One region of the Peribacillus sp. NPDC096622 genome, then DNA from elsewhere that is predicted to be linked to it. Evidence: riboswitches for the same ligand, from Rfam matches in the RefSeq annotation. Region 1 holds a riboswitch; the other holds the start of a gene.
What was found. A riboswitch is a leader RNA that binds a small molecule or an ion and turns the genes downstream of it on or off. The one in region 1 is predicted to bind FMN.
Positions count from the first base shown of each region.

Region 2: it holds a riboswitch for FMN, as region 1 does, so the genes downstream of both, ribE (riboflavin synthase) here and ACIQYG_RS16590 (ECF transporter S component) in region 1, are expected to answer to the same signal.

Region 1 covers NZ_JBIWES010000009.1:36,844-49,677, reverse strand. The annotation lists gene ACIQYG_RS16625 (metallophosphoesterase) at 1-282, opposite strand, end outside; gene ACIQYG_RS16620 (YpbF family protein) at 377-835, opposite strand; gene ACIQYG_RS16615 (LysM peptidoglycan-binding domain-containing protein) at 978-1,802, opposite strand; gene ACIQYG_RS16610 (CPBP family intramembrane glutamic endopeptidase) at 1,780-2,406, opposite strand; gene ACIQYG_RS16605 (RecQ family ATP-dependent DNA helicase) at 2,396-3,901, opposite strand; gene ACIQYG_RS16600 (YpbB family protein) at 3,901-4,965, opposite strand; gene ACIQYG_RS16595 (ferredoxin) at 5,256-5,504, shown strand; gene ACIQYG_RS16590 (ECF transporter S component) at 5,651-6,223, opposite strand; FMN riboswitch at 6,388-6,524, opposite strand; gene serA (phosphoglycerate dehydrogenase) at 6,840-8,414, shown strand; gene ACIQYG_RS16580 (hypothetical protein) at 8,546-9,769, opposite strand; gene sigX (RNA polymerase sigma factor SigX) at 9,735-10,316, opposite strand; gene ACIQYG_RS16570 (ATP-binding protein) at 10,508-12,301, opposite strand; gene ACIQYG_RS16565 (response regulator) at 12,298-12,834, opposite strand, start outside.
Region 2 covers NZ_JBIWES010000006.1:161,053-173,886, reverse strand. The annotation lists gene ACIQYG_RS13505 (DHH family phosphoesterase) at 1-1,165, opposite strand, end outside; gene ribH (6,7-dimethyl-8-ribityllumazine synthase) at 1,571-2,041, opposite strand; partial or broken gene ribB (3,4-dihydroxy-2-butanone-4-phosphate synthase) at 2,122-2,760, opposite strand; gene ribE (riboflavin synthase) at 2,779-3,417, opposite strand; FMN riboswitch at 3,564-3,694, opposite strand; gene ACIQYG_RS13485 (TspO/MBR family protein) at 3,895-4,623, shown strand; gene megL (methionine gamma-lyase) at 4,641-5,816, opposite strand; gene ACIQYG_RS13475 (DEAD/DEAH box helicase) at 6,029-7,165, opposite strand; gene ACIQYG_RS13470 (ATP-binding protein) at 7,213-8,280, opposite strand; gene putP (sodium/proline symporter PutP) at 8,655-10,124, opposite strand; gene ACIQYG_RS13460 (molybdopterin oxidoreductase family protein) at 10,281-12,329, shown strand; gene ACIQYG_RS13455 (aldehyde dehydrogenase family protein) at 12,555-12,834, opposite strand, start outside.

The DNA of each region.
Region 1 (12,834 bases):
TTTTTCCACACGTTCTAAGGGGACCCCGCTTTCCCTAATGTCACCGCCAATAATCACCAAATCTGCCTTGTCACGTGTTTCCTCGATCAATTTATCCGCAACGATCCGCCGATGAATATCGGATATAAAAAAAATCCGCACATCGCCAAAGCCTTCAGGGAAGTCTTTGAAATATAGGTCTTGGGAAATCACCCTATCTTGCATAGCCGTACGCCACATGTAAAAGATCGTGGCAAATGACAGCAGAATGATGATTAAAAATAATCCAGATAACCATAACATCTTAGTTAAACCTTCTTTCCATCCTTATCCAAACGTACTTTCATATAACCATAAAACGATATTACCCGCAATTAAATATCATTTAACGCATTCATCATTTATTTTCATGATATAAGTTAATATCATAATTCTTCTTCATCATTTCAAAAACCTTATGGCGATTTTTCCATTCTTCCTCTTTTTCCCACAATTGCTTACTTTTATTGATGATTTCACAGCGTAGCAGTTGAAACTCCTTTTCAGCTTTATCTAGCTTTTTTTTAATTAAAACCATATATCCATATAGACCAATCGCCGCCGCCAAATAAAGGAAATGGCTAAAATGGTCGACGAAAACACTAAACATACTGAAAAAGGAATAGGAATAGGGTACAACGATATAAAAATAAAGATAAATCATAAAAAGGGCAGCAACAATCATGGTTGCCCATAAGCTTTGAAGGTGCTTCTTTTTAAGTGCCTCGAATTTTCTCTTCCGATCCACGACATTTTGCAGCATTTGTTTTGTTGCTTGATCCGTTTTCTCATCCAATAAAATGATTGTCGATTCCATCGCATTTCCTCCTCTGCTCTTACAAATCATGATATGAAAGAGTAGAGGAAAAAATGATAATGTACCTGTCACGTTTGCCTTCATACTTAACCAAGTCAAACAATTTTAAAAACACCCTGCCTATAAAGACAGAGTGCCATCGTTATTTCTTGATCGGAATTTTCAATACCTGACCTTTGGAGATTTCATTGCCATTCAGCCCATTCCACTCCTTGATCAGAGCAATCCCTTCCTGTGATTTGTAGTAATTCATCGAAATGCGAAATAGTGTTTCTTCACCTTGAACAGTATGTAAGACAACTTTGTATCCCTCTTTATCCGGTTTCGCGGCTTGAACATTTTCGGCAGCCTTTTTCTTTTCTGCTGCTGCCTTCTTTGCTTTTTCGTCAGCTATTTGTTGTGCTTTGGCTTTTTCCTCAGCTTCTTGCTGCGCTTTGGCCTTTTCCTCAGCTTCTTGCTGCGCTTTGGCCTTTTCCTCAGCTTCTTGCTGCGCCTTGGCCTTTTCCTCAGCTTCTTGCTGTGCTTTGGCTTTTTCCTCGGCTTCTTGCTGCGCTTTGGCCTTTTCTTCAGCTTCTTGCTGCGCTTTGGCCTTTTCTTCAGCTTCTTCTTTTCCCTTCTCCGCTTCAGCCTTTGCCGACTCTTTTTCCTTTAAACCCTCTGCCGTTGCTGTAGTGGGAATCGATTCTTTATCTTCCTCTTTTAAGACTACTTGGTCACTTTCATTAACAGGTAAAGGCCTATCCTGAAGATATGTATAAAGGCTGTAAAATCCAATTGGTAGCAAAATAAAAAATAACGCTAATAATTGTATCATTGGAAGTTTAATCTTCACTTTACTTTTTTTCTTTTTATTCTGGTGGACTTTGCTACGCTTGGGCAATGATGACTTAGCCTTCTGACGTTCAATTCGCGAACGTAGTTCACCAGCCTGATCATTTTCTTTTTCATTCTTTTGCACCCGGCTCATTCAAGTCACCCCCTTTCTTGCTAAACCCTCTTTGCTTTTTGTTCCTGATTATAATGCCAAGGATAAAGTCAATCAAAAAGTGGGCCGTTATCGTCACGATGATATTATTAGTCATTTCAAATAAAAAACCGATAAAGAAGCTCAAAACCAAAACATTTAAAAATAAAAACCAATTAAAAAGGTAACGATAATGAACGGCTGCAAAAATGAGGCTCGTAAGAAGCAAACCAAAATGTGTTTGCAACACTCCACGGAATAATACTTCTTCACTTACCGCTACCACTAAAGCTACGATAAAAATCATCGGGTAAGACAAATTACTGAAAATGCGTTCGTTAATACCGCCATCATCCTGATAGGAAGATGGTGTCACTTTCATAAGCAATATGTCAAATAACACGACAATGACTCCAGCGGGAATTCCAATCAGCAAAATATTCAGGTCATCAAAGATAAACAAATCGAAAAAAGCAGAACGGTCTTTAAATAAAATAATACCTAAAAAGATGGCTAACGTTAAGAGAATAATTTGTGTAAGAAACAAATTATACAGCAACTGTTTATCTGTAAGTTGTTTAATTAATTCAGCTTGCTTATTTTTCATTGCCATTTTCCTTCTTTAATAAGATATAAGCCAATTCCTTTTTCCAATTGGAAAAGGAATTGACCGGATCCACCTTGACTTCCGGCCATACATCAGCCATTTTTTCGGCATCCATCCCACAGATATCACAGCAGATGGGGTTCACTTCCCGGTGCTTTTCTCCAAAGTAGTCCAGTATCCCTAAACGGCGACATTCCTGTGCATATATCCAGTGAAGGAATTTATGCAGCTTTTCTTGATTCCTGGATTTCCTCTTTTGACAATACTCTTTCATCCCTGCCACTTGATTCTGATTATTGCCAGTTATGAACTGGGTAAAAAAACGGAGCTGGATTTCGTTCAACGAAAAGGATTGCGACAGCTGTTCTTTTTCTGAAAGGGTCAAATTCGCCAGATTCTTTTGTGTTGCATTAAGGAAAGAACATACACCATCGATTTGCGAATCCGTAGGCAACTGTTGCTCCATCAAATGCAGGGGAAGCCCTTCATCCCCTTCGCTATATAATAAGACAGCCACACTTTGTTTCCGATCTCGTCCCGCCCTGCCTATCTCCTGCAGATATGCTTCCATCGTGGACGGGATATGAAAATGGATAACATATCTGACATCCGATTTATTCACACCCATTCCAAAAGCACTTGTTGCGCATATAATTTTCAACTGGCCGGAAATGAATTGCTGCTGAATGAGCATCCTTTGTTCCTGTTCCATTCCGCCGTGATAATAATTGACACTAACAATCCCGTTATCCTGTAAAAAACCAGCGACCGATTCCGCCACTTTTTTAGAGGAAAAATAAATGATTCCGCTTCCGGTAAATTTCCTGACAAGCTCCAGCACACGGGCTAGCTTCTCATCGTAGCTGAACATTCGCTCGACAATAATGGCAATATTTTCACGATCTACGGATGAGACCATTTCCTTGACCTGTCCAATGTTGAGTTTGACAACGATGTCCCTCCGGACCTCATCGGTTGCAGTTGCTGTCAGGGCAAGAGTCAACGGATTGTTCAGTTCACGCCTCACTTCCCCTAAATTCAAATAATCCGGACGGAAATCGTACCCCCATTGTGAAATGCAGTGTGCTTCGTCTATGACGAACAAACCTATTTCTATGGATTTCAAGGATTTTATCACATCATCGATGCTCAGCATTTCAGGAGATAAAAAGATGAAACGATAACTATGTAACCTATCGAAAGCTTTCCTTTTTTGATTAAGCGTCAAAAAAGAGTTGAGGGTCAATACACTTTTTTCTCCACTCATCTTCAGCTGATCTGCTTGATCCTGCATTAAAGATAATAACGGGGAGACAATTAGGACAGTCTTATTTAAAAGATAAGCCGGCAGCTGATAACATAATGATTTACCTGATCCGGTCGGGAGCATCGCTAAGGTATGACGGCCGGTCATCAATGATTCAACCACTTCCCTTTGACCAGGACGGAATTCATCAAATCCGAATTTTTCTTTGAGGACTCGTTCTATGTTCATCATCTCTCACCTATTTTCGCAAGTACAAGTCTTATTTGGAAAAAGCTTATTTGTTTATTATCGACCATCTGCTTGATAGCTTTAAGCTTTTTCGTACCAAGTTCCTTAATAGCTTCAGCAATTTCCCTCTCATCCTCGATTGTCACATATTCGGAAATCGGAAAATCTTTTTCCGATAAAACAATTTCTACGAGGTGATCTTCGATGGTGTTGACTTTCAATCTGCGGATTTCAGCTATTTCACCGAGATTTTTCCCTTCCTGGATGTATCGTAAAGTAGTCTTTGTAGATTGTGTCAAATGAGGATTACCACTTCTTTTCCAATCATTGGTTAATGAGGACAAGAGAGGGTAATCCTTTCCCGTTTCCATTTCTGCAAGCATTTGATGCAATGAGTCAAGGAATGTATAGCGAACATACTCTTCTTCTACATCTTTCCTTTTTGCAATCTGTTCAAACGTAAGTCCAATCCTGTTTATCCCTGTTATTTTCAAAATGAAAATGTCTCGTTTCATATCACTTTGATTTTCTAAAAGGGATATCAGTTCATCATATAGATGTTGGGCAATCAACGCTCGATCCTGACGATTGGCATGTAAAAATTCCTTTACGAAGAATTGGATTTTGGGATTTCGTTGTATCGGATAAAAACGTCTTTCATTGTGGACAATATGGGATATGGTTTGAATGAGTAAGTTTAACCTCCCCCAGAAAACAGGGGTGATATTGTGATACTTCCAACCATTTAAATACGCCGGAAAAGGATGACTTTTAAAGTAATCGTCCAACATTCCCTCTCCTTGCATACTAATTTCATATGCATCTGGTTTATCCGTTAAATTAATCAAGTCATGCTTAAGTAAATGTTCAATGTTTTGATTTAATTGCTGACGGGTAAATCGAGGTATTGTCCCAAAAATATCCGTTAACCCGAATAAGTGGGCATCTTGGATTGTTTGTGACGATTTCTTACCTTGCAGCATATGGTATATAGCATAAATGGAGCGCTCACCTTGAAATTTTTTTATCGCATATAGAATGATGGCCTGTAGATAATTATTCATGGGACTCACATCCTTGTTTCATTTAACCAATAAACCCATTGTAACAAAAAACTGCAAAAACCGCCGTTATTATTGATGAATACAACGGAAATTATGTGACTAAATGACGAAACATGGAAGGAACCAAGTTAATTATTTCGATGTTTTTCGTTGACATTCAGCTACATGATAGTTATTATCAATACAATTTCTATTGAAAAGTTTGGCATTCGGTCTTACAATAAGAAAGAGATAATAATCTGAAATAAAAAGATTATCAGTTGTTAATCAACTTAGGAGGGGTTATATTCATGGCTAAATTTACTATTGTGGATAAAGAAACATGCATTGCTTGTGGGGCTTGCGGAGCAGCGGCACCAGATATATATGATTATGATGACGAAGGGATTGCATTTGTTACCCTTGACGATAACGAGGGAATCGTTGAAATTCCAGATGTACTTATAGACGACATGATGGATGCATTTGAAGGATGCCCAACGGATTCCATTAAAGTTGCTGACGAGGCATTTGACGGAGATGCACTAAAATTCGAATAAAGGTACAAGCCATTTTCAATCGAGAATGGCTTTTCTTTTGGTCAATGTCGCATTACAACTTCTCATACCAAAAAACAGACATAAAAACAACCGGATATGGATATCCGGTTGTTTTTTTATTTCTATCGTCAATGCCATTAAGCATTTTAATATAATGTTTGCTTATTGATCCATGTCTGTAATTTAATGAACAGCAACATGAATACAGATGTGATGAGCACGCCTTTAATCACGTTGAAAGGCAAGATTGCCGTCGTAACGAACTTTCTTGACTCGGGCGCCGACATGGCATCCCATCCCATAAAGAAGGTATAAGCCGGTAAAAAAACAAAATAGTTTAAAACGCTCATGAATACTGCCATGGAGACTGTTCCCGCAAGTAAGGCGAACGTCATCCCTTTTTTTGAATTGATTTTCTGAAATACATAATAAGTTGGCAACACAAACAGTATTCCGGCTATAAAGTTAGCGATATGCCCCACAGGCACAGCAGTCAAGGTCCCTGTCATGACTAAATCCAATAGGTTTTTAATGAACTCGACTAGAATTCCAGCCATCGGACCAAAAATCAATGCCGCCATCAGTGCTGGGATGTCGCTAAAATCAACATTGAGAAAAGACGGGAATCCTGGAAACGGGAAATTTAAAAGCATCAATAAATAAGAAATGCTTCCCATCATGGCAAGAGTGACCGTTTTTTTCACTTTGTTCTTTTTCATAGTTCTCTCTCCTTCTTTTCCGATCTACCTGAAAAAGAGGTTAGGGTTCCAAAATATGTTGATGCTCAATAAAAAACCTTTAATTCCAATAGAATTAAAGGGATAAATTAAAGGTTACATCAAACAAACGTTCAGCAAATAACTGTTGAAACGCACTCAGGAACCTCCATCTTCTCCCATCCAGACTATACTGTCGGCTTTGGAATCACACCAAATCCTGCCTTGTAAGGCTCGCGGGCTTAGAAGAAGAAATTCCTTCATCACCGCCGGTGGGGAATTGCGCCCCGCCCCGAAGATAGACCTATAAAATTTTTTATACTTCCCATTATATCTGAAATACCTTTTTTTTGATAGCATTTTTCTCATTTGATGCATTTAGGAAGAATATCGAACGCAGTGAACGGCTGAAAAAAAATGCCGGATTTACAATATGACAATTCGAAAATTTTTCGCAAAAGAAGATGAAGCTAATTATATCGCGACATTAAACAAATGATCAGATGAAAATCTTTTGTTTAAGCGCTTTCATTCAGATAAGCCAAATTGACATAATCAGCATTTCAATTGTAAAATTAACTGAAATTTAAGATAATTTTTCCTAGGAAGGTGTTTAGACGTGTATCGGATTTTAGTAGCAGACGCCATTAAACCAGAAGGACTCGGACCGCTTTCAGAGGCACCCAATATTCATCTCATTCAGAAGACCGTAGAGGAAGCTGCAAACGAACTTGATCAGATCGATGCAATTCTCGTGAGAAGTGCAACAAAGGTTTCGGAAGATTTAATGAACCGTATGCCGCAGTTAAAAATTATAGCACGCGCTGGTGTCGGAGTTGATAACATAGACATCCCCGCGGCGACAAAACGCGGGATTGTCGTGGTTAATGCACCTGACGGCAACACCATTTCAACAGCTGAACATACATTCGCGATGATGGCTTCATTAATGCGCCACATTCCACAAGCTTATGCTTCACTGAAAAATGGGGAGTGGAAACGTTCTTCATATACGGGAACTGAACTTCGTGGTAAGACATTAGGCATAGTTGGCTTTGGACGTATCGGAGGGGAAATTGCCAAACGTGCTAAAGTGTTTGGCATGGATGTCATTGTCTATGACCCATTCCTGACTGTCGATCGTGCAAAGAAAATGTCCGTAACGGCCCTGCCGTTAGATGAATTGCTTCCTAAAGCAGACATCATTACTGTTCATACACCGCTAACGAATGAAACTAGAGGATTAATTAATAAAGAAAAACTGCTTACCTGTAAAAAAGGGGTTTATGTACTGAACTGTGCCCGTGGTGGAATTCTAGACGAAGATGATTTATATGAAATGTTAGTTGAAGGGCATGTTGCAGGGGCGGCACTGGACGTTTTCGTCGAAGAACCTCCACTTGGCCATAAACTGCTTGAACTGGATAGCGTCATTGCTACACCGCATCTAGGTGCTTCCACGAAAGAAGCCCAATTAAATGTCGCCGTACAGGTTGCCCAAGAAGTATTGACCTATTTCGAAGGAAATCCAGTCTCAAGTTCAATCAACCTTCCAGCCATATCTAAAGAAGTGTTTGAAAAGGTACAGCCATTCCATCAACTTGTTCAGCAAATGGGATCCATTGCTTCTCAGTGCTTGAATGAAGGAATTCAGGAAATCTCCGTTACATATGCAGGAGAATCTTTGGATTTCGATACAGCGATTCTTACAAAAAGTCTAATCTCTGGCTTTTTAAGATCAAGAGTTGATGCATCAGTCAATGAAGTGAATGCCTTATTGATTGCAAAAGAGCGTGGCATAACCGTTGGTGAAAAAATCTCTACGGACTCTTTAGGTTACTCGAATTTGATCAGCCTTAAAGTAAAAGGTGACAACCGTGAATTAACAATAAGTGGGACGTATATCGAAAATTACGGTTCTCGTATTGTAAGTTTTAATGGTTTCAAAATCGACTTTCATCCGGAATCGAATTTACTTTATATCCAGCATACCGATAAACCTGGTGTAATCGGTAACGTAGGTAAGGTACTGGGTGATCACGGTGTGAATATCGCCACCATGCAGGTTGGCCGAAAAAAAGCTGGCGGGGAAGCCATCATGGTTTTGAGCTTCGATTTACCATTAGAAGACAACATGAAACAGTTTTTAATGGAAACAGAAGAAATTACATTCATGGCCCGTATTTCATTATAAGAAGAAAAAAAGTGCCCGTCATCGCGGGCACTTTTTCTGTTAGTGCAAGAGGGAATTTGCCAACCGTAGGCAGGATGTTCATAACACACCATCATATGGCACCCCCCCTCATTTAGTATTTAGCTCCTGTTTTAATTTACTTGGTTCGGTGCTTCGGGCACCAATATGTCTTCAGTTAAATTCAGCTGGCCAACCTCTTCAATAGGAGCATTTTCAAACTTCACTTTTTCAAAACCAAAGTCCTTAGCTATGAAGAGTATGGCTTCTAAAGCTTGAAGGGTTTCCTCACTATTTTCAATAGCAGCTTGATCTGATAGGTGAATGATCACAAGGTCTCCATTAGAGCTTATCCTTTCCCATTTCAGGTCATGCGGGATTGCAGGTGAAACTCCCTCGATGTCCGCCTCCCCTTTTCCAGCTTGCAGCGCCTCCTCAAAGTCCCGATAACCCATATTACTTGGAACAAGGAACCTTGGAGTGGACTCATCCCTTTGGTAAAGAAGGTATGTGCGATTTTTTTGATGAGGTATATCCACCTCCTTTAAATATCCCGCATGCGCAAACCTGGCACCTTGCTTACCCTCTGTGGAAAATGTCATTTTCTCTATATTATTATAGGAAAGCGTTTCTTCCATCGAATGAAGAAACAGTGTATCTTCATCCAATAGTTGGCTTTTTTCCGGAAAGTCAATATGAGCAGTGGTTGTATCGTTTCCTTGGCTAATCTTTATATCAAGTGGAAAATAGTCAGATAGCCCATATTGCGCTTCATCGATATCGGACATTTGATTAACTAACTGATTCAGTGTATCACTTTCATCATAATGTTTGAGTTTAATTGAAATGGGAACGATGAAATTCATTTGATCATCTGGGACGCCCATCGTAATGATCGATGCATTTTTAAGGTCCTCTTGATAGATCGCTTGTTCAAATGTTTTATCCTTTTCCCCTTTTCGGGGTTCCATTTCTGAAAACTTGTCTTTGGATTCGATTTTCGCTTGGTTACTCGAAAACTCTTGATTTTCCTGTTTATCTTCTGAAAGATTTTCTTTGTTACTTGCATCCTGACGTTCAAGATCTACCATTTCGTTACTTTCAGATAGAGATAATTTCCCACTGCTGCCACTGCCTTCTCGATTTGTCGTTCCTTTTTTTTCAATAATTAACGATGATGCCAAAACAACCATCAAGAATAAGGAGGCGACACCCGCAAATAGAGGTATCCAGTGTTTCTTTTTCTTTTTATCATGTATTCTCGCAAACACCTCTGCCTTGGTTCGGTCATCTTTTAATTTCGGAAGCTCGCGTAGCATGTCTTCAATTTCGCTTTCTTTCCAACGGGATCTTCTCAATGCGGTGGCCCTCCTTTCCTGATAAATCTTCCATCAACTTTTTAATCGCCTTCAAAGCACGGTGCTGGGTCGTTTTTACCTTACTTTCACTCCAATTCAATACTTCAGAAGTTTCCGTAATGGACAATCCCTGAATGTATCGTAAAATGATGACGGATCTTTGATTCGTGGTACACCGGTTTAAGCATTGATAAATATCTTGGATTTCATCGTTCTTTATTGCCACTTCTTCGGGAATGGGCTCTTCATCTTTTAGCAATTGCCTATCCCAATCAAAATTGGGAAAGATTTTGTCTTTCCACCCTTTTTGTTTGCGAAAGTGATCAATCGTCACATTTCTTGCAATCGAATACATCCACGTTTTTTCACTGCTTTTTCCTTCGAAGCGTTCATAGGCCTTCATCACCCGGATATAGACCTCCTGAACAAGGTCTTCAGCGGTTTCTCGATTTTTAGTCATATAAAAAATGAATTGATATATTTCCTGATGATATTTTTCATAAAGATCGTGGAAAACGGAATCCTTCATTTCCCCACATCCGTTCATAAATATAGTCGTCAATCCTAAACAAAAGTTACATACTTCGGCTTTAATCTTATTATAAAATTCCGTTAATTTCCACATTTCAGGGACCTCTTATTTTGTTTCCTAAAAAAACAAAGACAAGTTGGAAAGAGCTCCAATTGCCTTTGTCTTCTCAGTTCCTTATGAAACAAGATTTTTTGGCAAGCCACCCGTCATTCAGCATTTTCCATAATTCGAGGCAGAATAATACTGAACGTCGTCCCTTTATTAGGTAAACTGTTTACCGAAATGTAGCCGTCATGGGCATTGATGATATTTTTTACGATTGCCAAACCCAATCCGGTACCCGAGCGGCCGCGGGTCCTTGCTTTATCCGCTTTATAAAACCTCTCGAATACAAAAGGCAAATCTTCTTCGGGAATTCCAGATCCAGAGTCCCTCACATCAATGATCAGACCCCTTCGATCACTTGTCCTCTGAATGACATCAATGTTACCGCCTGGAGGAGTATGACGAATCGCATTATCAATTAAATTAGTCAAAACCTGTTCAATACGGTCCGGATCGAAATGCCATTGAATTTGATCATCTTGCAGGTTGGCTGATATTGTAATCCCTTTTTCTTTAGCCAGCCCAGAGAACTTACTTGTAATCCTCTTTAAATAAGGAGAAATAGGTACACATTCATAACTAAGATTCATTTTACCCGATTCCAATTTAGCTAGATCGAGAAGATCATTGACTAAACGTCCCATTCTCAAAGATTCATCATAGATGATGCGGGCCATCTCCACCTTTTCCTCTTCACTGCTCGCAATGTCATCTACAATCGCTTCACTATATCCTTGCAACATTGAAATCGGCGTCCTTAACTCATGGGAGACATTCGCTATGAAATCAGTCCTAAGTTTGTCCATACGTCTTTCATCACTCATATCCCTTATGATGGCCACCGCTCCCCGAATGTTGTCGCCATTTGTATATAGCGGACTGACAATCAATCCCCAATTACGGCCCTGCAAGGTAATTTCACCGACTTGTTCCTTATCGAAGGACTCTGATTCATCAAAAAGATTCATCAAAACCAAAGGGACATTCACATTATCTTCCCGGTTATAGCCCTTTTCAAAGTACCAGGATTGCAGAAACCTTTCCGCTGGCGGATTCGTTTCAAGAATTGTGCCATCTTTATTGAAGGTAATGACGCCATCTGCCATACTGCTAAGTATGCTTGAGAGATGTTCCTTTTCCTGGCTGAGTGCATTCATATTGAATTTCAGTTGCTTCCTCATCTGATTAAACGCTATGGCCAGCTCACCGATTTCATCTTGGGTCAGTATTGGAACCTTTGTATCAAATTTCCCCCGGGCAATCGCTAGGGCGGCTTCCCTCATCTTCACCAATGGGGCATTGATTCTTGTGGATAAAAAGAAAGCAAAAATCGTTGTCAGAATAATGGCGATGCCCGCTGCCAATAAAATGAACTGCGTAGTGGATTTTGTGGTTTCTTCCATGGACTCCAACGATTGAAATAGGAACACTTCATCCTGTTCCCCATTCAATTCAAGTGGAATGCCTACCACGATTGCGGACAAACCCTCGTTTCCCGCATTATCGGAAAGCGCCATTTCCTTTTTTACAGTCTTTCTTTCCGTAAAAACCTTGAGCAATTCGGAATCATTTTTAATGAGTTCCGGCGTAATTTCAAACTCATTATCTCTTCCGATGGATGAGAAAACCATTTTGTCATCATTAAGAATGATCATTTTCGTTTCATTGCCTATTAATTCTGAAGCTATTTGTAAAACCTCATTGCTGGATCCCTGATGTTCATTGGTTACCTTAATGATTTGTTCAGCCGTTTTGGTTAAATCATTTTCAATATTTTCAATTTGGAAATTCTCAAAGAATTCGACCAGCAGAACGGTTAAAACAATTAATACAAACGACACGAGCAATAGGATCGTTGCCCATAGCTTCCCTACAACACTGCCCCATAGCATCAGTCATTAATGACTTCGAACTTGTAACCTACACCCCAAACGGTCACAATCATCTTTGCTGCGTTTTCGGATATGCGGTTTAATTTTTCACGCAAGCGTTTAACATGCGTGTCTACAGTTCGAAGATCTCCAAAGAATTCATAGTGCCATACTTCCTTTAACAATTGTTCCCGGTCGAAAACCTTATCTGGGGATTTCGCCAAGAAATATAACAATTCATATTCTTTTGGTGTTAATGAAACCTCTTTGTTATCAGCAAGTACACGGTGGGCATCATTATCTATTGTTAGATGTGAGAAGACGATCACATCTTTTGCCGTCGTTTCCGTTTGCATGTAACCTGTGCTTGAAGATCGACGCAATAAAGCTTTAACCCTTAACACGACTTCACGGGGACTGAACGGCTTTACGATATAATCATCTGTCCCCACTTCGAAGCCTTGAACGCGATTCACTTCTTCCCCTTTAGCCGTCAGCATGATAATCGGAGTCGTTTTCTTTTCCCTTAATTCACGGCAAACTTCGATTCCATCTTT
Region 2 (12,834 bases), on a different contig from region 1:
ATCCCTTATTGACAAACTCTTCATATCTTTCATCATGGGCCAGCCATGCAGCGTATTTCCGCTTAATGTATTTTTCCGCTTCTGCAAAAGTATCGAATGTTTTTTTCTGTTGTTTTCCGTTGATTTCTACAATCCATTCCTCTTCTTCATCTTCATAGATGAATATGTCCTGTTTGTCTCTCGTTGAATATAGGCAACCCTCTGGGGATTCTTTTACATTCAATTGATTTTTATGTGCATCTCGTTTAAGCGGCTCGGAATAGAAGGTCTTTTCGACATATTGGCTATATGCCTTTTCGGACATCGTACAACCGGCAGCTTTTTGGTGGCCGCCACCATCATACTTGCCAGCAACCTCAGAAACATCAATATCATCGTGGATTGTCCGGAAGCTGATTCTTTTACCTCCTACCATCAGGATGGCTATATAATCCAGATGCGAGAACTCTTTCGATAGTTCATTACCCAATTCTGAGTGGTATGACTCTGCATGGACTACACCAGCTGTATGGGGACCGACCGTGGCCTGATAAACTTCTCTTTTTTTCCTGTTTATGTACCGATCTACTCGACTCTCTTCAACATTCAGAAGCGTTTGCTCCACTTCGTCAAAAGAAAAACTTTCAGCCGTGGACAGCTTATTTGCGATTTTCATTTCGAATTCCTCTATCGGAATCATGAAAAACAGGTCATTCAATCGCTTTGCCGTTGTATTTTTATTGACTTCCCATTCCCAAGTATCGTATTGACGGACCAATTCAACGAATTCAGCGACAATGCTTGAAGGTTCCAGCAATTTATTTTCAACTGCATACTGATAGAATAATGACGTGGCTGCCGTCTGTTTACCATCTTCCTGTTCGACAGTTACAGATGCCCAATCATGTTCGTTCAAATGCAGTGCTGACTTATGATGATCAATCAACAGCGCCTTGCCTCCATCTTCCACAAACTGAGTAATCATTTTTTCGTTATCTTCATCAACCGATAGATCAGTAACGATCAATGTATCTTCAATCTTGGCCTGCTCAAGAAATGCTCCTACATTCTGATTAAGGCGGCCAATTGAATTATAACTAACCACTACTTCTTCTCCGAATGCCAGCTTGGCTACAATGCCGCAGCCGACTCCATCTAAATCATTATGTGTAAAGAGATGGTACACACAAACCCCTCCTAATAACTAATAAATTTACTTTTCCCTAAAGACATGAATTTCAATTGCAATCTTTACAATTGTAGCATAATCATATCCGCATATTTTATCATGCTTCCATTACGTGATGCTTTTGTTCGGTTTTTTTTAAAGAAATTCCCTAATGATTCTTTATTTTCCATAATTTATTCTAAAAAAATTTGAAAACCCATTACTTTGAAATCGAGATATTTCCATTGAAGAGGTTGAGGCGGGTGTCGAAGATCAGCACTAGCTAATCGATCAATGGCAAGGAACTTTACGAACTTTGAAAAATTGCTGAATGGTTTATGAAAGTTGACTCAATCAGACCAAGATCCAGCACATCAAAAAAAGCCGCAGGAATATTATTCCCTGCGGCTTCCTTATGTGAAATCACTGTTCTATCAATTTTCCAAGGTTAGCCATTTCAATGGCACTTACTGCAGCTTCATAGCCTTTGTTACCTGATTTTGTTCCAGCACGTTCAATGGCTTGTTCAATATTCTCAGTTGTCAGCAAACCGAATATAACCGGTACACCTGTTTCCAAAGAAACGGAAGCCATCCCTTTAGCTGCTTCATTGCAGACATAATCATAATGTGAAGTAGCACCCCTGATTACCGTTCCAAGACCGATTACCGCATCATATTTACCTGTATTCACAAGTTTCTTAGCAATTAAAGGAAGTTCAAAAGCACCCGGTACCCAAGCGATGTCAACATCATTCTCATCAACGCCATGACGCTTAAGGCCATCCAATGCCCCTCCTAAAAGCTTGCTTGTGATAAACTCATTAAATCTTCCTACCACGATTCCGACTTTCAATCCTGATCCGATTAATTGTGCTTCAATAGTTTTCCCCATGTCCAATTCCTCCTAATTTTTAAAAACAATATTATTTTTTTCATGTTAAGATTTAATTCCTTAAAAATCCTTCAAGCTTTCGGGATGTTCAGTTCAAGTTCCTGTTTCCCGATTTTATCATTGTGTTGAAGATACCGAATCAAATCGGCTATCGTAATGAATTTCAGGTTGAATTTATCAGCGATGACTTCTAAATCGGATACGCGGGCCATCGATCCATCTTCATTCATGATCTCACAAATGACACCGGCTGGAGCGGCACCGCATAACTTCGCCAAGTCCACCGATGCCTCCGTATGTCCTGCCCTTCTTAATACGCCGCCTTCTTTAGCGACTATCGGAAAAGTGTGACCAGGCCTTTGGAAATCTTCAGCGACCGAATCTTCATTAAGAAGCTCAAGGATGGTCAAGGACCGTTCAAAAGCACTGATTCCTGTAGAGGTGCTTTTATGATCGATACTTACCGTAAAAGCAGTGCCATGATGATCGGTATTTTCTCCTACCATAGGATGCAGTTTCAATTTTGCTGCCAGTTGTTCAGTGATGGTTGTACAAATCAAACCACGTCCATGAGTCGCCATGAAATTAATCGCTTCCGGTGTCGCCTTTTCGGCCAACACTACAAAATCCCCTTCATTTTCACGGTCTTCATCATCGGATACGATTACTACCTTGCCAGCCTTCAAATCTTCTATTGCTTCTTCTATTGTATGGAACATCATTACACCGCCCTTTTATTAGAATCCATGCTCTGCCAAAAACTCTAAATTCAGTCCTGGTTTTGGATTGCCATTTTTCATTTGATGTATTATATATTTCCCTATCATGTCGTTTTCGATGTTAACGATATCTCCAGCCGCTTTTTGTCCCAATACGGTGTCCTGATGAGTCAATGGAATCAATGATACTGTCAAAAGGTTCCTTTCGATCCCAAATATCGTCAAGCTCGTTCCGTCGATGGCCACGGAACCTTTTGGAATGCAAAAGGTACTAAGCCCTTCTTCCAATTGGATTACATAATATACGGCATTTTCTTTCCGTTCTTTTTTTATGATTGTTCCGGTTCCGTCGATATGACCTGAAACAAAATGACCGCCAAACCTTCCCTGTGCACTCATGGCTCGTTCGAGATTAACAGGTGATCCCAATTTTAACGTCCGGATCGAGGAAGCTTTGACCGTTTCCGGCATCACGTCGACCGTAAATAAACTTTTCGTGAAGGACGTTACCGTTAAGCAGACCCCGTTTACTGAAATACTATCCCCCAGATGCACATCTTCAAGGATTTTTTCAGAACGAATCGATAACTCCATACTGCTTTTTCCTTTTTTCAAGGAATGGACGGTACCGATATCCTCAATGATTCCCGTAAACATGTTTTTCCCCCTTTTATAAAATATAAAAAACCCCTTAGGATGACCTAAGGAGTTAACAGGAGAAATGAGTGAAAAAAATTGTATACTTAAAAAGCCTAATATTTTCATTTTCGAAAAATTAGGCGTACGTATACACTTGGGTTCCACACGTCCTTCTCCCATCCAGACTGTACTGTCGGCTTTGGAATCTCACCAAATCCTGCCTTTAACAGGCTCGCGGGCTTAGAATTTCTTCATCACCGCCGGTTGGGATTTTCACCCGACCCCGAAGGACTAAATTAATATGAATCTTTGAATATTTTATCACCATAATGTGAAGATGTAAAATTTCTAACCTTAAATGGTTCAATTGTTACAGAAACTTCCTCCTTTTATGAAATATCGACCCCCAAGTCCCCGATGTGCTCCAAAAAGGTTAACCAAGGTAAATATGTGGAATAGGGTTAGAGGATCACAATTCAAGTAAGGAGGAAAAACATGCTTATTTCCATCATTAACTTGATATTCTATCTGTTCGTCGTCACGATGAATTTTTCAGCCAATTTCCTGCCATTGAACGGCCAGACATCAGGAAAGATTTCCGATAAACTGGATGTCCTTTTCACTCCTGCCGGTTATGTATTTTCCATTTGGGGCTTGATCTATTTCCTGCTCGCCATCTGGGTCTTCAGGCAGTTTTTAAGTAAATATCAAAACAGCCCTGCTTATAAGGCATCCTTCCCTTGGTTCGCTTTAAGCTGTGTCCTGAATGTTGCTTGGCTTTTGGCTTGGCACTATGAACACCTTTTGTTATCCGTATTCATTATCATTGCTTTGTTGGTTACTTTAATGATCATTTATACAAGCATAAAAAAAGTGGAACACACGACTTTCGACCTATTTCCGTTTTCCGTTTATACAGGCTGGGTAAGTGTTGCAACCATAGCTAACATTTCTTATTACCTCACCTATATCAAATGGGACGGTTTTGGGGTTTCCAGATTAAACTGGACGATCTTCCTGCTGATTGCAGCAACAACCCTTGCCTTTGTCTTTGTAGGTAAAAACCGGGATTGGTGCTATCCTCTCGTATTCGTTTGGGCGTTCATAGGCATCGGGATACGAAATAGCGGCGCCTATCCGATAATCACAGACATATCTTATATCCTGGCTGCCATCACTTTTATCGTATCCATCACCATCTTCATTAAAAATAGAAGGAACTAAATGAGGGATATGGTACCCTAAAATGCTTGCTGAAGATCTTGCCATACATCCTGCCAAGCTTCAAGGCCAACTGAGAGACGGACCAGCTGGTCACTGATGCCCATTTGTTCTCGTGAATCTTCAGGAACGGCAGAGTGCGTCATGGTAGCGGGATGCTGGATCAATGTTTCGGCATCCCCTAGACTTACGGCAATTTTGATAAGTTTCAATTTATTGAGGAATACCTGTCCATCCTGTTTTGTGCCATGCAATTCGAAAGAGATAAGGCCGCCGCCATGTTTCATCTGTTTTTGCATTATATAGTGATCCGGTGAAGCATCATCACCTGGATAATATACCTTTTTCACCTTTGGATGTTTCTTAAGTTCATGAAAGATTGCCGTTGCATTGGCCGAATGACGGTCCATCCTGACAGGCAAGGTCTTTAACCCCCGCAATAGTAGCCAGGCATCGAATGGTGAAATGATTCCACCGATATCTTTCTGTGTAGTCCCAGCTATATGATTCATGAATTCCTTTTTACCCACCACAAGTCCCGCAACGACATCCCCATGCCCGCAAAGATATTTAGTAGCGCTATGAAGGACGATATCACAGCCATATTCAAGCGGTCTCTGTAGGTAGGGCGTCGAAAACGTATTATCGACCACGACCGTCACATTATATTCCTTCGCAACCCTCACCACCATCTGTAAGTCGATCATTTTCATCGTCGGATTGATCGGGGTTTCTACATAGATGCAGGTCGTTTCCGGCCGGATCATTTTCCTAACCTGTTCTTCTGTATCCATTTCACAAAAATCATGAGTTATCCGGTATTTATTTTTCATTAGCTGTAGAAGGCCAAATGTACAACCATATAACCCCTGTGAGCAGAGGATGTGATCATCTGTTTTAGTTAACGCAAAAAGTACCGCTGAGACGGCAGCCATGCCTGAACCGAAAGCAAGACCAGCTTCCCCGCCTTCCAGTGCGGCAATCTTTTCTTCTAGCACTTGTACCGTTGGATTTCCAAGGCGGGAATAAATATATCCATCTTCCATACCGGCAAAACGCCTCTCCCCTTGCTCGGCATTTTCGAAAGTGAATGTTGAGGTTTGGAATAAAGGTGCTGCCAAGCTTCCCAAATGCTTCTTCGAGTCATATCCTTCATGGATGACTGCCGTTTCAAATTGTTTATACTTTCTTGTCATACCGTCTCCTCCTAACCTATGTCTATTTCTATCATATGTCAAAAAACCATATAAAGGAAGCGTTTTCATTCATATAAGTGGACCATGAATTCAGGAAATATTATCTGGTTTTCTGTTCAGTTGGATTCTGCAAATTGAGCAACTCTTTTAATTTTAATCCTAACGGGAATGTAAAAAAAGGGACAGCCGCCATGGCCGTCCCTTTTTCCGAATCATTCATCGACTACGATGTTTCCACCATAGAAGGTTACTCTCGTTAATGGAATCTCCAGTTCACGAGCCATTTTTTTCAGCTCCCGCTCTTCTCTTTCCGTTACGATTGAAATGACCGTGCCATCTGCACCTGCACGCCCAGTTCTACCGGATCTATGGATATATTGTTCGATGTTGTCAGCCATATCAATATGAACGACCGCAGTAAGACCTTTAATATCAAGCCCCCTTGCCGCTACATCCGTTGCTATAAGCATCGGGGATTTTCCGGAACGAAGCTTGCGCAGCGCTTTCTCCCTGTCGACTTTATTGGATTCACTGTGAAGCACGCCCATTTCAATACCTTTATAACTCAGCTTTTCATGTAAGACGCTCAGCTCCGCTATATCATTCAGGAAGGCAAGTGCCTTCACATCTTTAAGTCTTGTGATTTTCTCGAGAATCTTGGACTTTTCCCGTCTCTCAACAACAAAGTAAAGATGGTCCACCTTTGATTCCATTTTTTCATGCTTATCGATCTTGATCATTACGGGTTCATTCATGAATCCCCGGGCCGCTTTTTCCGTTTCTTCTGGCAGGGTTGCTGAAAACACCATGATTTGCCGATCCTTTAGCGTTGTTTTGATGATATTATTGATTGTTCCCATATGCTCTGGAGTGATCAATTGGTCACCTTCATCAAGCACTATCGTCTTAACTTCATGCATCTTCAATTTCTTTTGGGCAATCAATTCGTAAATCCGCCCCGGTGTTCCAGCAATCACTTGTGGACGCTTCTTCAGTTTGTCCAACTGCCTTTTCACATTAGCACCGCCGATGAATGCTGCACCCGTAATGCCGCTTCCCTCTGACCAAATGCGAATTTCTTCATTGATTTGCATGACCAGTTCTCGTGATGATGCCAGAATCAAAGCTTGGGGCGACTTTTTTTCAGGATCTATCTTTTCCAGCAATGGCAGTAAATATGCTAATGTTTTTCCCGTACCAGTCGGTGATTCGGCCATGATATCCTTTCCCTCGACAATCACGGGAATCGCTTTCGTTTGAATCGGAGTAAGCTGTCCGAATCCGGACTTTTTCCAGACCTCTTGTATATATGGTTTTCTATCGTTCACTATTGCAGGTAATTCGCTCATATCGTTCTCCTTTAATATAAAACTTTTCCTATCTTTCATAGTACCATTTATTCTTGTCCTGTAGCCAACGGAATACGAATTGTAACCGTCGTCCCTTTGTTTATTTCACTTTCAAAATTCATTTCCCCCTGAAGGCGATGAACGATCTTCCGGCAAATTGCAAGCCCGATCCCTGTTCCCTTTTCCTTCGTCGAATAAAAAGGCTCACCGATCCGTTCAAGACGCTCTGGCACCATTCCCATGCCATTATCACTCACGCTGACTACAGCTTGTCCATCGATGGTTTGCAGCGATATATCAATTTCTCCATTATCCTCAATCGCTTCAATGCTGTTCTTGACGATATTGATTATCAACTGTTTAAGTTCAATTGAATCAGCCATAATATAAATCGGTTCGGCGGTTTTAATCCTTAGCCCCATTTCGATATTTTTCAAATTCGTTTCTGCCTTCATCAACGTGAATACCTGTTGTAAACTGTCGGCAAGATCGATCCTGCAGAATGCGACATCCTGTTTCTTCCCAAGAACCAAAAGTTCACTTGAGATAATATTGATTCGGTCAATTTCCTTCAACATGATATCAGAATGCAGCGGGTTCACTTCCTTGGTCATATCCATTAACTGTACAAATCCTTTTAACGATGTCAGCGGATTCCTTATCTCATGTGCGACGGCCGCAGCCAGATGTCCGATAACAGATAGCTTTTCAGACATGATCATCAATTCCTCTTCGCGCCGCAATTCAGTAATATCCCTAACGATTGCATATACTCCAAGCATTTCCGAGTGAACGATGATCGGTAAAAAAGTTACACGGATTATCCGTTGTTCATCACTGCTATTCTGAATGGTCGTTTCGAATTTTACAGCCTCCCCTTGAAGGGACTGTATAAAGAACTCAGATACTTTATCACTTTCATTCCAGTTGAGGAGATGATTCGCATTCTTGCCTTTCAAATTGTCACTATGATGACCTAACAGTTTTTCAGCTTCCGGGTTTATCGAAACAACATTTCCTTCGAGATTCAGCTCAAGGATACAATCCGGGTTATGCTTGAATAGCGACCGATACTGTTCATCCTTCAGAATGAATTCCTGTTGGGACCTCAACATTTCCCCCGTCCAATACCTGATTATGAAGTATAGGAAAAGCCCTGTTATGAATATGAACATCCACCCTTTGGAATGTTGAAACATTGCATATATCTGAACATCTGCCCTTGCCCGCGACATAGAGATGTAATCCGTAACGATAATCCATAAGACCCCAATGAATATATATATAAAAGCCACTTTACATGCAATTTTATGAGATTGGTTCATATTTTTTCCTTTGTATTGTTTTTTGGTTTATTATTCCCAAATCACTCAAAAAAAGCCCTCATGTTTTCAACATAAGGACTCTATGGATATTGTACCATATATATTGCATTCATTGTTTTATATCGTATAAAAATCACCGGCATTTTAACTGGACCTTCAATAAATCAAGAGAGGTTTTTAATGGCTTGATTGAATTCTTCTTCTATATCTTTTGCAGGCTTGGCCGATAATAAGCTGAAAACGACCACCGCTATTGAACCAGCGATGAAACCAGGAATGATTTCGTATACTCCAGCGAACTTATCGATCATATCCCAGACAATCACGGTTGCCGTACCGACAATCATTCCCGCCAGGGCTCCCCATTTCGTCATCCGTTTCCAATACAGGCTTAACAGAATGACAGGACCGAATGCCGCCCCAAAACCAGCCCATGCATAACCAACCAATTTAAGAATCGTACCGCTTGGATTAAAAGCCAATAATAGGGCAATGGCAGATATCGCCAATACACCAAACCGACCCACCAGCACTAACTCCTTATCAGATGCATTCGGCCGAATGAACTGCTTATAGAAATCATCTGTCAGAGCACTTGCCGATACTAACAGCTGTGATGCAATCGTACTCATGACCGCCGCTAAAATCGCAGCCAACAAGAAGCCTGTAATTAAAGATGGAAACAGTTCTTTAGATAAAATGATGAAGACGGACTCCGCATTCCTTTCCCCTAAAGGACTGTTTGTCAGGTTAAAATAAGCTATCCCCACCAATCCGGTGAACATCGCTCCGACGATAGCAAAAATCATCCATCCCATACCGATTCGCCGTGCACTTTTCAATTCTTTAACAGATGAAACCGCCATGAATCGAACGATTATATGAGGCTGCCCGAAATAACCAAGCCCCCATGCCAGAAGAGATATGATGCCAATGGTTGATGTTCCTTCAAAAACATGCAATAAATTCGGGTTAATCGATTTTATTTCATTAAAGGCAGGATCCCAGCCCCCAATATTTATAATCGTGACAACTGGTACTAGAATTAAGGCAATGAACATGATTGTACCTTGTACGAAGTCCGTCCAGCTGACAGCCAGGAATCCGCCAAATAATGTATAAAGAATAACGACGCTCGCCGTCAGCCAGATGCCCCACCGGTAATCTAAATGGAAAGCCGTACGGAAAAGCTCACCGCCCGCTACCATGCCCGAAGAAGTGTAAAAGGTGAAGAAAATTAAAATGACCGATGCTGATACCACTTTTAAGACCCGGGAGCCATCTTTAAACCGATTTCCCAAAAAGTCGGGAATCGTAATCGAATTGCCGGCAATTTCCGTATATGTCCGAAGTCTTGGTGCCACGAATAACCAGTTTAAATAGGAGCCTGCACACAAGCCGATGACAATCCAGCCAGCACTCAACCCGCTTATGTACATCGCACCAGGGAGACCCATCAACAGCCAGCCACTCATATCGGAAGCCCCTGCACTCAATGCAGTCACAGCCGGGCCCAAGTTCCGGCCGCCAAGCATGTAATCGGTTAGGTTAGCCGTTTTCCGATACGCCAAATAGCCAATTAGCAGCATACCTGCCATGTATATTCCAATTGATATTATAATTCCATACTCCAAAATGAATCCTCCTATTTATAGGTTAATTTTCATCTTGTAAGCTTATCAGAAAAAAAAACATATGTTAAGAAGTTCTTGCACCTTTCAACGATTTCACTTTCAATATAAATAAGAAAATTCATTTTATTAGAATAAATCATTTTGGAGGAATACGCCATGCAATCCCATATCAATCAGCCAGATGGAGTCTTTCCCTCTGTTTGCTCTCTTGACTGTCCTGATCAATGCGGTTTACTGCTGCACAAAAAAGACGGGAAAATCATTAAAGTTCAAGGAGACCCTGATCATCCAGTCACCAAAGGTAATATTTGCAACAAAGTCCGAAACATGACTGCTCGCCTATATGACCCCAATCGCTTAAAACAGCCATTAAAGCGCATAGGTCCGAAAGGGGAAGGGATTTTCGCTCCAATCAGCTGGGAAGAGGCCATTGATATAATCACTTCCAAATGGAAAGACCTGATCGAATTGCACGGACCGGAAAGCATACTTCCCTACAGCTTTTACGGAAACATGGGGAACCTCAGCGCCGAGGGGATGGATCGCCGCTTTTTCAACAAACTCGGTGCAAGCATGCTCGAGCGTTCCATTTGTAATGCGGCTGGCTCAGTCGGATACAGCTATACAATGGGTGGTTCATTCGGCATCGATCCAGAAGAAACGATTCATACAAAGCTTTTCATCATGTGGGGCATTAACGCTGTGAGCACAAATATGCACCAAGTGACGCTTGCCCAGCAAGCCCGAAAAAACGGGGCCAAAGTAGTTGTCATTGACGTACATAAAAACCAAACCGGCAAGTGGGCAGATTGGTTCATTCCGATTCTGCCTGGCACCGATAGTGCACTCGCCCTCAGATTAATGCATATACTATATGCCGAGAATCTAGTCGACCAGCCCTTTCTCGATGAATACACAGTGGGTGCTGCTGAATTGCGCGAACACGTCCGCCAATATGACCCTGCGACCGTCTCCGCGATAACTGGCGTTCCAATTGATGACTTATATGAACTAGCCAGGATGTACGGCACCACAAGTCCATCATTCGTTCGGATAGGCAATGGCCTGCAGCACCATGACAATGGAGGCATGGCGGTACGTACCATTGCCTGCCTGCCTGCACTTACCGGCCAATGGATGGCGGAAGGCGGCGGAGCCATCAAAGGTAATTCAGGATATCTAGCCTTTAATATAAATGCCTTAAGACGTCCTGATTTATTGCAAAATAAAGCTACCCGCACCATTAATATGAACCAAATCGGTCAAGCTCTTCTGGAAAAAGAAAACCCGATTCGCTCCATGTTTGTATACGGATCAAACCCAGCACTTGTCGCTCCGAATGCAAATAAGGTGCAGGAAGGTCTAATGCGGGAAGATCTATTCACAGTTGTCCATGATCTATTCTTAACCGAAACGGCCATGTTTGCCGACCTCGTCCTTCCTGCCACATCATCTTATGAAACGGAGGATTTTTATAATTCATACTGGCATAATTACGTGCAAATACAAAAACCTGTAGTCGAAAAATATGGCCAATCGAAATCGAATGTTGAATTGTTCAAACTGTTAGCTATTGGAATGGGATTTGTGGAACAAGCATTTAGAGATTCAGAGGAAGATATGATACGGCAGGCGCTGAATTTTCCCGATAACCCGCATTTGGAAGGCATTACCTATGACTCCCTCTCAAAGAATCAATTTGTCAAAGCCAAAATGCAGCCGCTGTTCCCAGGAAAACTCCCGACACCAAGCGGTAAAATCGAACTTTATTCCGAACGGATGAAACAGGATGGATACGAGCCTTTGCCAACATATACGCCAATCATAAAAGACAGCGACCTGCCATTTTTATTCATTCCGGCACCTAATCACAATTTCTTGAATTCAACCTTTTCAAATAATGCCAAACATATCTCCATGGAAAAGGAACCGAAACTGCACATGAATGCCGCTGATGCCAAAACAATGGGGATAGCCGCCGGAGATATGGTTAGAATCTGGAATGATCGCGGTGAATGTTTGCTTACCGCTGCTCCCGGTGAAAATGTGTTACCCGGCGTACTTGTCAGCCAAGGCTTGTGGCAAAATGCACCTAAAACAAAACAACACATCAATTCCCTTACCCCAGATCGCCTCGCAGATATGGGTAATGGCGCCGTTTTCTTTTCAGGACGGGTTGATCTTGAAAAAGTCCGACAAAAGTAAAACAATGTTTAGCATTCTTTAAATATATCTGCGATTTCTACATTTTATTTGCGTTTTTCTATTTTATCTGCAATTCTCGGGTTTTATCTGCGATTCAGGCATTTTATCTCCGATTTCGACATTTTATCTGCGTTTCTCGGATTTTATCTCCGATTTCGGCATTATATTTCCGATTCCACGAAAAAAGGCTGTTCCCCAAGGAACAGCCTTTTTTCGTCAATCTATTTACTCTTCATCAAACCAGCCTGTTGGCTGAATATCCAAGTTGTTATTGATTTGCTTCACTTCGGTGTAAGCTTCGTAACCGAAGGTTCCCAGTTCGCGTCCATTTCCGCTTTGCTTGAACCCTCCCCAAGGAGCTTCGTTATAAGTCGGATGATATGAGTTTATCCACGTGATGCCGGCACGCACTTTTTTAATGACACGGTATGCTTTTGCGATATCATTCGTGAACACCGCTCCGGCTAAACCATATTTTGTATCATTGGCAAGTCGAAGAGCTTCC